One region of the Paenibacillus sp. FSL R10-2748 genome, then DNA from elsewhere that is predicted to be linked to it. Evidence: riboswitches for the same ligand, from Rfam matches in the RefSeq annotation. Region 1 holds a riboswitch; the other holds the start of a gene.
What was found. Region 1 has a riboswitch for cyclic di-GMP ahead of NSS66_RS16255 (collagen binding domain-containing protein). Riboswitches for the same ligand answer to the same signal wherever they lie in the genome.
Positions count from the first base shown of each region.

Region 2: linked by a shared signal. The riboswitch ahead of NSS66_RS05255 (glycosyl hydrolase) and the one ahead of NSS66_RS16255 (collagen binding domain-containing protein) in region 1 are both predicted to bind cyclic di-GMP.

Region 1 covers NZ_JBBOTK010000005.1:30,527-37,199, reverse strand. The annotation lists gene NSS66_RS16270 (TIGR02328 family protein) at 1-255, opposite strand, end outside; gene NSS66_RS16265 (DUF445 domain-containing protein) at 289-1,545, opposite strand; gene NSS66_RS16260 (AraC family transcriptional regulator) at 2,139-3,020, shown strand; cyclic di-GMP riboswitch class I at 3,071-3,151, shown strand; gene NSS66_RS16255 (collagen binding domain-containing protein) at 3,345-6,673, shown strand, end outside.
Region 2 covers NZ_JBBOTK010000001.1:1,096,605-1,103,277, forward strand. The annotation lists gene NSS66_RS05240 (helix-turn-helix domain-containing protein) at 1-300, shown strand, start outside; gene NSS66_RS05245 (hypothetical protein) at 354-536, opposite strand; gene NSS66_RS05250 (hypothetical protein) at 848-3,142, opposite strand; gene NSS66_RS05255 (glycosyl hydrolase) at 3,191-4,771, opposite strand; cyclic di-GMP riboswitch class I at 4,785-4,865, opposite strand; gene NSS66_RS05260 (sugar phosphate nucleotidyltransferase) at 5,021-6,397, opposite strand; gene NSS66_RS05265 (hypothetical protein) at 6,653-6,673, opposite strand, start outside.

The DNA.
Region 1 (6,673 bases):
CCAAGGCTCACACTGCTTACCGCGATACAACGGCTGTTCCCATAGTGGATCAACATTGTACCCTCTGCTTTTCATTTCGTCCATAATGAGCCTATGATAGCGCACCAGCAGCATTGGGTGATAATCGAACACATAATTCACGGTGGCGTGTGGCTTGCCCCACCCATTCCCGCGCAGGGCACAGCACTCACGATGTTGCCCCAACAGTTGCGGACGGGGTAACCTGTCGATTAAATGTTCATGCCAAAGCCTCATGCTTCCACAACCCTATCTGTAGCTTTTTCTGGTCTATTGGATTAGCATACGGATACCTGTCAGCACAATGCCGATCAGGAAGCCTGTAACTGCGCCGTTAATACGTATCCACTGCAAATCCTGTCCCAGTTTGTCCTCCATCAGTGCAATCAGGGATTTGTTATCCATTTTGTCTACATTTTCGCGTACCAAGTTACCAATTCGACTATGGTTGGCTTCCACCAGTCCAGTAATACCTTCCACAATTCGCACATTGATCTTGTCCAGCAGCTCGGTATTCCCTCTTAAATCAGTCAGCATCCGATCCAATAGCGGTAAAATATAGGTCTGCACATAGCTTCCGTCTTCCATGTAGTCCAATAAGCGTATACGCAGTTCTTCCATTTTGCCCAGCACTGACGCATCGCCTTCCCAGGCTTCAACAAGGCTATCCTTCCAGCCGTTCAACCCTTCCTGAACCGTATCTTTCGTCGCCAATCGGGTCACCTGTGTTCTCAGACCATCCAGCACGGCCTGGCGGCGCGGGTGCTCTTCCCTTTGCAGTTCTGCTACCTGATCCAGCAGGAAATGACGAATCATTTCACCCATACGCTCTTCGTTCAGATAGCCTAGGAATGCGTTCAAGGCAAACTGCATCAGCCCGCTCACCTGCAAACCACTAACAGCCTGCATCCCTAAGGTGCCCAGCGTATAACCCGTTTCGGGTCGCAAAAGCCAGGACTCTGCTTGCTCCAGCGTATAATCCAGTGCGCGGCGATCATAGCCCTTCTCGCTGGTCTGACGAGCAAGCGCCTCTAGCAGCGGTCCGGTGTCAAAGTCAGTCACCTGCCGCTTGAGCTCTGCCACGATGACCGGAGCCAATTCCGCGAGCGGGAGCGACTGGACGAGACGCTTGGCAAGAACATCTATGGATGCCGCCGCCTCCGGCGTGCGCATTCCTTTTTCCACACCGCCCAGTACCAAATCGGCCAAACGAATATCTGCAATTTTAGACGCAATGCTGTCTTTGTTTAGCAGGTTATTTTCCACGGTACTCACCAATGCATTCGTGAGCTTGTCCCTATTTTTAGGAAGCAGCGCCGTATGTGGTATCGGAATGCCTAGCGGATGACGGAACAAAGCAGTGACAGCGAACCAGTCTGCCAGTCCCCCTACAAGTCCTGCCTCAAAAGCTCCGGCTAATAAACGAGCCCAGCCATATTGCTGGAAGGGCAATGTGGCTGCAAAGCCTGCCCCTAGAATAACGAGCGACCAAGCCGCTGCGGTTTTCGTACTTTTTGGTTTTCCCATCCTGTAATCCTCCAAACTGACTGTCGAGTAAGTAAAGCACTATACCTGTATTACCCATCATATCATTGCCCGTGTCATTTCCAAAGTTGAAAGCACTTTTGATGAAACGCGCAAGGGCACTTTTTGCGTAATTTTTTATGCATATATCTCTCTTTTTTACATTCATGTTTGTGAACAAAATCACAGTACTGGGCCCAAACTCTTATTTTCAATAATAAGCCTTACGAACCATTTTAACAAAACCAAGTCCCAATTTTTTTAAACCGAAAGGAGAAGTGAACAAGAAAGTTGAATGGGCATAAGATACCTTTTTTCAGTACCATTTTGGTATTTGACCTCAGAAAGGATTTGAATCCATGATAACCCCAGATTCTTTCAACAGCATTCGACTTTTTCATATGGATTATCAGATTAAATATCCATAAAAAGCGAGACTCCCATAAAGCTCACACACATAATTTGATATATAGACATATTTGTTGTGATAAAATAAACTTTTATAAATAGGAAATCATGTTTAATCAGCCATTATATATTGGTAAATCAAACCAAGATATGCTAGATAAAATTGCTTTTTTGTAAAGGAATTGAATATGACAACAGACCAAAAAAACAACGTGGGCCTCTGGAATGGCGATCCGGTCGTAATTGTACGCACTCCCTCCGCTTTTGCCAAGCAATCCCTTTTATATATCCAGGAATTAGGCTACTTTCAAAAAACTTCTGCTTTTACGATGGAAAGGAAAGAACTTGCCTCTTTTTTGCTTGTCTTTACGTTGTCTGGTAAGGGAGAATTACTGTACCGGGACAAGAAATATATCATAAAACCTCAAGATTTGTTCTTTATTAATTGCGAGGAATATGTTCAATACAGCACCTCCGGTCATGAATCCTGGGAGTATATCAGCCTGTACCTGTATGGCAACCTGATCGAAAATTTTTACGAACAATTTGCCAAGCATAATAAACCGGTCATTTCCATGCATAATCCGCATATTATATTGGATAAGCTCCATGCTCTGATTTGCGGGCAGTCTGACAGAAGTCTTTCCGCTGAGCTGCTAACGTCCAGGCTCATTGGTGAAATACTAATGTGCATTTTGCAACATCCCTATGATCATCCGCATGTGAATGCTGAAACCCTCAGCGAAGTACGCCGGGTACAGCAATATTTGGATCAGTCCTACTGTGAGCGAATAACACTGGACTCGCTGGCAGACATGTTTGAATTAAACAAGTTTAATCTGGCTAAAAATTTCAAAAAGCAGATCGGTTTCTCTCCGATTGATTATCTCATTAATGTCCGTATCACAGCCGCTCAAAGCTGGCTTAAAACCAGTGACATGTCCATTGTGGATATCGCAAGGTACGTAGGGATTCCCAATACGAGCCATTTTATTAACCTATTCAAGGAGCATGTAGGAGAAACACCTCATTCCTTCCGCAAAAAATGGGGGAACCGTTCCAAGTTGTAAATGAGAGGTTACATGAAATCAGTTTGATAGATGATAGACGCACAAGCTATTCAAGTTAATGGCAAAACTGTCGAAAGGCAGTGACGCAAAACTATAGGGCCTTCCTATCCGGATGGCAGCCAGCTACCAGATGAACGAGCTTTTTATTATGTCTTTTTTACATAGATCCATCACAAATTGCTATGCCTCTCTCGAAGAAAGCCCTGATCGCTATGATCAGGGCTTTTTTTCTATTGGGATAGTCATGTCAGCCTAGCATGCTGAATATACTAATTTCGAACGAAGCATTGCCATATTACGATGAATAGGAGAATCACTTGGAGCATGAGAACAAAAATAAATGTAATGATCATTGCCTTATTGCTCATTGTCCAAAGCTTTTTCAGCGCAACGCTGGCTTACGCAGATGCTCCAGCCCCAGAACTGCCGCAGAGTGCTGTATCTGATCCTACACATACCGTTACAGATGCTGTATACGTTGTCCCAAACCTTGAACCTCCTGGGGAGATTCCTTCAAACACGGTCCCCTTCGTTCAAGGAGCAGTCAGTTCAAAGTCTCAACATGATGCAGCTCCGCAGAGCATATTAACGAAGTTGAGCCTGACCGACGAAGCAGGGCGTGTCATTGATGCGGTATATAGTCCCGGCAGCCAATTCGACATCGGATCAGCCATCCAACTAGGCTATGAATGGGAGCTTCCTGACAATACCTATAAGTCAGGGGACACCTTCACCTTTCATTTACCAGAACAGTTTGTCATCTACACTGATATCTCATCTCCGTTAGTCACTACCGATGGAACCGTGGGATACTTCACAGTAGATCGTCAGGGCAAGGTTATCATGACCTTTAACCAATATGTAGAGAATCACTCCAATGTCAGCGGCAAACTACAAGTTAAAACCGAGTTTACGAAAGAAACGGTGAAAGGCAGTACAGAGATCATCATTGCGATTCCGATCAAAGGCGGGGTGCAAACGGTCATCGTGAATGTAAAACCCCAGTCAGGGCCAACCCTAAGCAAACAAGGGAAAATAGCTGGCACAAACCAGATCGACTGGACCATTGATGTGAACAAACAGCTAAACACCGTAAAGCATGCCCTCATCACCGATCCCATTCCTTCAGGGCTGGAACTCAGAAGAGACTCTATCCGGCTCTATCATCTACAAGTCAATATCGACGGCTCGACCGTTGTTCGAGACCTAGTGAATGCAAGTGAATATGCCATTGAAGCAGATCAAGCCGGGACAGGGTTTGTGATTCGTTTTCAAGACGATAGCATTAACACGGCCTATCAGATTCAATATTCCACGCGTATTATTGGCGATAAAACTCGTTTCTCCAACACAGCAACGCTTTCAGGAGATGCGATAGAGAACGTTGTTGCTACCGCTACTGTTCAGGTGGAACGTGGTGAATTTTTGTCCAAAAAGGTTGAAAAATATGATCATGCCACACAAACACTCTCGTGGGCCATAAGATATAACTTCAGCGAGACAAAAATCCCCGAAGCCAAAGCTCTTTTAATTGATCATTTCAATAAAACTCAAGAATTGCTGCCCGGTTCTTTGAAAGTATTTAAGGGAAACACACTGGAGGAGCTCCCATCGTGGGCGTATACTGTCATCCCAGTTGATTATCCGGACCGCAACGGCTTCAAACTTCAATTCAACTTCGACGTAGATTCAGCCTATACCATCCGATACCAGACTCAAGCCAGAGGCCGTGTCTATGATAATGGAAAAGTTATAAACATCATAACCTCGGATGGAACGCAGAAGATTGTATCGACGGAAATCATAAGCGGAGTTATGACTAAAATGTATGACACACCCAATTACAACACCAAAATCATACCTTGGGTGATTACCATCAATACAGACTTGTACATCATGAAAAATATTGTCATTCAGGATGTGTTTCCAAACGGGGGCTTGGCTTTGTTACCGGACACCCTGAAAATTCAAAGTGTTGACGGAACAACGGAGCTACGTGCGCCCACGGATTATGAGCTGGTTCCGCTATCACAGGACTATAAACAAGGATTTACGCTCATTTTTCATAAAGCCATTCAGAAGGCTTATACAATCAAGTATTCAACCACCTATAATAATGACTGGAAAACGGATACGACGAAGCCCGAGTTTCGTAATAAATCCCATATAGAATACCAGTTTGAAGACGGAGAAAGATCATCGCAAGGAGTGGAGTGCCCGATCTGGCCGGACTTTATGACACAACGAAACGGTGCCAAGCAAGGAAGCTATAATGCAACCTCCAAGCTCATTACCTGGGACATTAAAGCTAACTACAATCGCAAGATTCTGAATCACGCGGAAGTGAGAGACCCCTTGTTGCAAGGTCAGAAGTTACTGCCCGCCTCCGTAAAAGTATACGATATGACCTTGCTGGGATGGTGGGATGGCGTACAAAAAGGGGCTGAAATCCCAGCAGATCAATACACCATTATTCCTCCCTCCGAGCAAAATGGTAATGAATTGCGTATCCAGTTCAAGGAGCAAATACAGACTCCCTACTGGATTACCTTTCAAACTTCATTGGAAGGAGAACTGATTGAAAAAGAAATCCACAATCAAGCCCTTCTACTGGATGGACAAAAAACAGTCTCTGAATGGGCAGCGCAAGTCGCGGTACCTCATGGCGGAGAATATGTATCTAAAGTCGGTACACAAAATGGAAATAAGATCGATTGGAGCATCCGCATCAATGAAGGACAGTCCCATGTATCCAACGCTAAAATTATAGATCAGCCTAGCAACAATCAAATCCTAATTGAGGATTCCTTTCATTTGTACTCTACAATAATCGCTGCCAACGGAAATACCACCAAAAGCACCGAGTTGATTAGAAACCAAGATTACAAGCTGTATATCAAGACAGACGCTCAAGGCCAGCAAACTTTTGAAGTTACTTTTGCCAAGGATATTTCCACTGCTTTTATACTTGAATACCAATCGTTCATTCATGCTGAAGACAAAGCCAAGGTGAGTAATAAGGTTGCCTTTGAGGGGGATCGCTTGACGACAGAGATGCGGGAAACCAGCCAGGAAATCATCGTACGAACGTCTTCCGGCTCCGGTTCTGGCGGGGGTGTGACCGAAAGTCTTGAGCTGACCAAGGTAGATCAGGATATGCCTGACAAGGTACTGCCTGGCGCACAGTTTGCGCTCTATGATAAAGGTCAAAAAAGAGCCCCGCTCATTCAGACCACCAATGCGGAAGGCAAAATCATCTTTTCCTCCTTGCTTCATGACGATTATATCTTGGAAGAATTGGCAGCACCGGAGGGCTATAAAGTCACCGAGGGCAAGCTCGAGATCAAAATAGACGCAACACTGCGACAAAGCTCTGGTGTAAAGAGGGTTGTGATCACCAATCGTAAAGAAAAGAAAAACGAACCAGGAACGCCTACTCATCCAGACCCTTCACCCCCGTCCGGAGGCTCAGGTAAAAAACATGACAAAGATCCGGAAATACCCGATACTCCGTCTATAACCGTTCCTCCGTCATTGCCAAAGTCTCCGGAGGACATAGTCCCTCCACAGGAGGAACCTGCGCCTATACCGCCGGAGCCGGAGCCGCCAGCCGTCATGCCTCATCAAGATCCTCCTCCTCCGGTGGATTCGAA
Region 2 (6,673 bases), on a different contig from region 1:
TCCCTCGGAATTACGCGGGCAGCTCTTTCTCACTATGAAAAAAATAGGCGCAAGCCAGATTTTGAGATCCTGACCAAGCTCGCTGATATTTTTGGGGTAACGATTGACTACTTGGTGGGACGTACGAGCCATCCGGCGGCAATATTGGATTCAGATGTGAGGGAATTTGTGGACCAGCTTGAACTGTCCGACGAGGATATTCTGCGACGTTTCAACCTGACCATTGACGGACGCACCTTGTCTGAGGAAGAAGCCAAACGTTTTATTGCATTTGTCCGAATGGAACGAATGATGGAATAAAGAACGCGGCCGACTGCCTTACGTCTCAATCAAGTAAGACCAGCCGTTGGAATTTACACGCGCTTGTCCTTCCGGTATGTGGTTTCATCAGCGTCGCTTTCTAGCCATTCTGGTATCGTGATACCACATTGGAGCAAGATGTCCCGGATGTCCAAGTGGATGGCAGCTTTGTCTGCTTTCTGTACGTTGTTTCGAAAAAGAGGGTTGTTCACCCCTAATTCTGTCTCCTTGTTCATTCAGCACTAACCTCGCTTTATTATTCTTGGTCACCGGAAAGAGATTTCCCACAAACCATGTATGTATAGTCATGAACAAAACTATTATATATGAATACATACCTGCAATGTTGTCGTCTTATGACGAGAATATAAAAGGATTTTCTTATTTTTTTCTTCATTATACGTAAAGTATTGGCAAATCAGAACGATTTTCCAACAAAAAAGAACCTGTCAGGTCCTATTTTCTCCTGATAGGTTCTTTTTTGTTTTATTTCGAAATGATGTTAGGTATTCGTTATCTAAGGTCCTATATACATTCCGATCTGATATTAAGCGACCTCGGCTGCCTGGGAAACCTGAGTGCCTCCAGTCGCCCGAACTTTGTAGACATAGTGACCTCCGGCTTTTACCGTCCGATCTGTATACGTGCTTCCCGCTACTTGCGAGGCAATCACCTGATAGGCCCCGTCGGTCCCGTCAGCACGCAGCACATCATAGGAAGATACGCCTTCTGCCTGAAGCCAGTTAATCTTTACTGCCCCATCCTGAACAGAGGCAGCCTTCACCCCTGTTGGAGCTGAAGCTGCGGTTTGATCTGTACTTTTTAATTCCAAAATATATTGTACCGCTTCACCAGGACCCAGCTTTTCTTCAAAATCAAGGGCAGGAGAAGCCTTGAGTCCTGATATGGAACGTTGTGCCTGACTGTAAGTAGAACCCGCTCCAAAACGTTCACCCGTGTACAAACCGGCCTTCGGCATCGTTACCCGTACACGAACTGTCTGCGGGGTAGCTTCGAAATTCACTAGATTCACCAGCAATTTGTCTGAAGTAGCGCCGCTACCTGCCAGCGGTTTAAGCTTGGACGTATCCACCGCACGAACATACACCATCTTATCCTTGGTTTCCTCTGGATTCAGCACTGTATAAGTCAGAGGTTTTCCATGGGTGGCATAGGCTAAGCTCAAGCGTCTCATGATCTTAACGCGGGTGTCCTGTCCTTGCCCGAACGGATAAATTTCTGTGTTGGCCGGGTTATGACTTTGCAGATCGAAGCCTGTTTTAAACAGCGTATAATCTTTATAAAAAGCAGCGTGCTGGATAAACATATCGGCAAACCCAATTTGCGAACGCATAATCCGGTCGAATGCAGCTGCTTGTGGCTGACTAGCCCCGTAATCTGGATTGTCTCGATGCGTATCATTGGTACCGAACTCTGTGTTCAGCATCTTTTTCGCCAGTCCATTGCTCGAACCGCCGAAGGTTTTCAAATTTTGGACGAAGCTGCCCCCGCCCTCTTCATTATACGATTCACCATAGGCGTGTCCATTGGTCAGGTCGGTGACTTCCTCCAGCTGTTTACGTTGCGCCGGGTCCCGTTCCCATCCATCTGGGTCACCGCATTTTTGCGTACCACTGGTTTGATTTTTGCATGCCTTGGTAGAGTACGTTGGCCAGTAGGCCCAGCCCGGTGCTACGGTTTTGAGATGCGGTGCCAATTGCTTGCCTTCTGTATTCAACCACTTGGCCACAGCCAGGTTTACCGCCTTGGAGCGATTAAATAATCCAGGTTCGTTATCTACTTCATAATATTGAAGATAAGAACCGTATTTTTTTACATAATCGCGCAACTTTTGCTTGGCCGTCTCTGGTAGAGAACCATCTTTTTGCAGCTTAATATCACCTGTATATAAATACAAAGCAGACGATTGCATATTATACTGCTTTAACGTTTGATAGTAATCATCCACGTCTGTACAGGCCTTGCCCACATTACTGGCACAGGTGACCCTCATGACGTTGCCACTATAAGCAATGCCCAGCCACTTGAGAACGTATGGTAAATGCTTAACTGCACCCTGATCATAATAAAATTCTTTATTGTTCACATTTGTTCCGGTCAGTATATATTTACCGTGTACCGGTTCGGTCGCAGGTGAAGCTAACGTCTCCAAGCTCAAGTCATCCCAAGTCCACCACACATTTTTATCTTCTGCAGAGGAGCAGTATAGGCAGCGCGCTGTCTTTAGCTTGAGTACGTTAACACCGCTTTGCAATTGCTCTTTGGGTATATACAGCTCGTAGTTGTTTTTGAAATTATAAGCACTCCCAGTACCGGAAACCCCGGCAATCTGAATAATACCGGACAGCTGATGATTTGAAAATACAGCCATTTGCGGGACTGCTTTGCCCGCATCCAAAATCCGAACACGGAATATCATACCATTGGGAGGAATCTGATTCAGCTTATACTGGAGTGTCAGTTCAGGGTTCGTGGACGCATTCAAACCGGGAGGAATATCTCCACTGCTGAGCAATACCGGAACTGTTGTACTCTCTGCTTCCGACAATGCTGACAATGATCCTTTAGCAGACGATTCGGTAGAGGCAGCTGCTGTAGAAATATCGATATTATCCCTACCGACCACACCTTTGAATTCCGCTGAAGAGTCATCCCTCTGACCCAGCTTCCATACTGGACTGGCAGCCGCTATTTTATCCGTCTGCAATTCTGCGCTTCTTGAAGGCGTGTATATAAACCAAGCGATCATCGCTATAGCTACGACCGCTAGTAGTCCAGATAAAACTACTGAATACCTATGGGATAACCATTTTTTTATCATATGATCCACCCTCTCTCCTCAAATTTTTTGACCGGGAAAGAGTATCAATCAAGGAAGAAACAAAGCGTTTCCGGGAATCACCGCTTTCGCTTCATGCTGACTTTCCCACATTAGACGTGCCATCGCGTCGCCTTTTTCATCATAGTATTCCACTTTTAAATCTACCATTTTGCCTGCTTCCAAAGTAATACTGCCTTTACGCTCTGTCCAGCTTTGTTTGAACCAGCTGTCAATAACCAACTTGCCATCTACCCATACACGGATACCGTCATCAGATATCGTTGTGAACGTATAGGTCTCGCTATATTGCGGTTTGATTTTACCCGTCCAGCGAACCGAGAACTGATCGGCATTCACCTTTGGATCAGCTGCATTGGCACGCCAGTTGTAGTCCAGCTTGCTATCTGTACGGATCAAAGCAGGACTTCCGCTCAAATTCATATTGTTAAAATATTCGCCCTGCAGCCCGTTCACATATACCACATCAGGAACGGAAGGAGGAGCCGGAGTCGGAGCCGGGATAGGCTCACTTTGCCCCTCGTCCGGTAAGGTCGGTACGTCTGTCCCAGGTTGTTCGATTGCTGCCAGCCCATTTTTCACATCATCCCGCGTCAAACTCTTCGAATCATTCATATAATCCTGAATTTGATTTGTTGTGTTATTCTCAGTCAGCATCTTGCCCCAAGTCATGGAATATACCCATTTAGGTTGAGCCTGCAATACCTCAGAACTAGGCATCTCACCGTGCTCCCCAATGGCAATCGGCTTATTCCGTGCCAGCCCGAGCAGACCTTCGTAATGACTTTGCTTAAAATCATTGTTGTAAATGTCTACTGCCAAAATGTCCACTTTGTCATCCCCCGGGTATTTTGGGGTATACGGGACAGTATACGAATTGGGCGCATTCGGACTCCATACCCACAGCAGATTGTTCAATTGATGTGTGTTTGTAAAACGGTCATACATGATATTCCATAGCTGATTGAAATTAGTTTTGTTTCCCCACCAGAACCAGTCACCATTCATTTCGTGGTAAGGTCTCCACAAAACCGGAACCCCTGCATCACGAAGCTGCTTTAACGATACAGCGACCTTATCCAGATCGGCAATGAGGAGGTTATACTGCGCAGTACCTGGAGTCACGTATTTGTTGAACTCTGCCTGACTTACTTTCGCCTGTACATTGGCCCAAGTCAGTGGCCTACCTGGTAGCGCTTCATGAAAAGTCATCGTCACAATTCCACCGGATCTGTCCCAACGGATAGCACTATCGACGACATTTTTACGTTGTGCTGCTTCCGTAGCGTCAGATTGACCAGAGGTAGCTCCCATCTCATAGCCGTGTACACCAACATATGCCTGACTGATTTTTTGGACCTTGTTACTTAATTCATCTGGACTTTCCAAATAATCATGCTGACCGGTGACTATTTTTTTCCCTGAGATGTTGAGTAAATAATTGTATAGTTCACGGGCCTGAGTAGAAGCGTCCGAATTAACAGGTTGTAATGAAGCGGCATTCGCCACCGACAGAGAATCTCCAAAACCGACGGGCAACAATGAAAAAAGCATAACAACGGGGAGTACATGACGTATCAGTCGATACAGAGGAATAAAATTGAATCTCACTTTCGCTCTTCCTTTCGGTAGCCAGGCTGCCATCCTTGTGGAAGGCCCTTTAGCTTTGCGTACCTGCCTTTCGACAGGGCTGCGTTTATCGTTGGAAGGAGTTTGGATTCCTTCTTACCCTAAGTATCGACTTTTTTTTACCAAAATTTAATAGGTCATGTTCATGAATTTACAGGTTTTCGCCCAATTTCGACAGTTTAGGCTATGAATTTTCATGAATTCGTCTTTTTTTCGTTTTTACGAAAATAATTAGGAGATAAATTGGTGACGGGAAATTTCATTCCAATCCATACAAAAGCGGACAATATCCTCTTCAACCAACTCAGAGCCAGTCTGCACCTCAATAAAATCCACATCGGTCACTGCCAAAATGCTATGCTTCGTCCCTTCAGGGATACGTACTACGTCACCAGCCTTCACTTTGTGCAGCTTCTCATTCAAAATAATTTCCGCTTCACCGCTAATAATGGTCCAGATTTCACTTCGTTTGAAATGAAGCTGGTAGCTGATATTTTTGCCTTTCCGTACGCGGATTCGTTTGGTCAATACCTCGTTACCCTCGTCATACTTGACATAATCCACAACCCGATACTGTCCCCAACGACGTTCTTCATACATTGGACGCTGATCATGAGCCTTGAGCACTTCCTTAATGCGAGGACTTTCTGCCTTATTGGTCACAAGAATGCCATCCGGGCTAGCGGCTACGATCAGATCATTCGTTCCAATGATCGCCACAGGAATGTCTAACTCGTTAATAAGGCTCGTATTGACGCAATCCTCCGTTACTACACCTCTGCCCACTTGTTGATTAGACATTTCTTCTGTGAGCGTATTCCAGGTACCCAAATCCTTCCAAAAACCATCATACGGAAGAACTACGATGTCCTTTTCCTTCTCGACTACTTCATAGTCAAAGCTGATTTTTTCCAGAGATGCGTATTGCTTTTGCATTTCTTCATAATTAAGCGGCAACCCCTTGGATGCCAAGATATCCAGCAAATAACTTAATTTGAATGCAAAAACCCCGCAGTTCCATAGAGCATTGCGTTCAATCAGACGCTCCGCCTGCTCCCGGTCGGGTTTCTCTTGAAAATGGCTCACTTCACGGTAGCCTGTGCTACCTTGAGTGGCATCGTTTTTCGGAATAATGTAACCATATTTCTCTGAAGGATAGGAAGGGACAACCCCGATTAAAGCAAGCTTGCCTTCACTCTCCTGAAGCGTATGTTCCAGCTGGGCTACGGAAGCGAAGAAAGCATCCTCAACATAAGGATCTACAGGCAATATTGCTATAATTTCATCAGGTGAAACACCTGCAATGGAATATAGATAAGTCGCTGTCAGCGCAATCGCAGGAAAGGTGTCTCTGCGTTCCGGCTCAACAATAATGCGCGTATTCGGCCCGACCTGACTCTGGATCATTTCGACCTGTGCTCTCCCTGTCGCAATAAACGAAGATTCTGATAATCCGTTGTCTCCCAATTGTCTCCATACCCGCTGTACCATGGATTCCGAAATCCCCTCCGGGCTCTCCAGTACCTTCAAAAATTGTTTGGAACGGGAATCGTTGGACAAAGGCCATAATCTTTTACCGGAACCACCAGACAAAAGTACGAGCTTCATAACTCTCCACTTCCTCTCTATAATGTATGGGTGATCGGATGGGGCAGGGTTGAGTAGTCCGCTACAGGCTGGATTTGATCTTACGATCGCTGTTGGACCGGGATTCATTCGATTGTATAAAATCGTATAAAGGTTTGAATCCCGGTCCAAAGGCGAACACTATCGCTTCTCCAGATTCAAATCCAACCCTTCGCTACTCAAAAAATGCATCATATCGATCATACCTTGTGGTGCAAAAGGCACGACCAGACATTATTAAGTCCGGTCAGCCTGTAA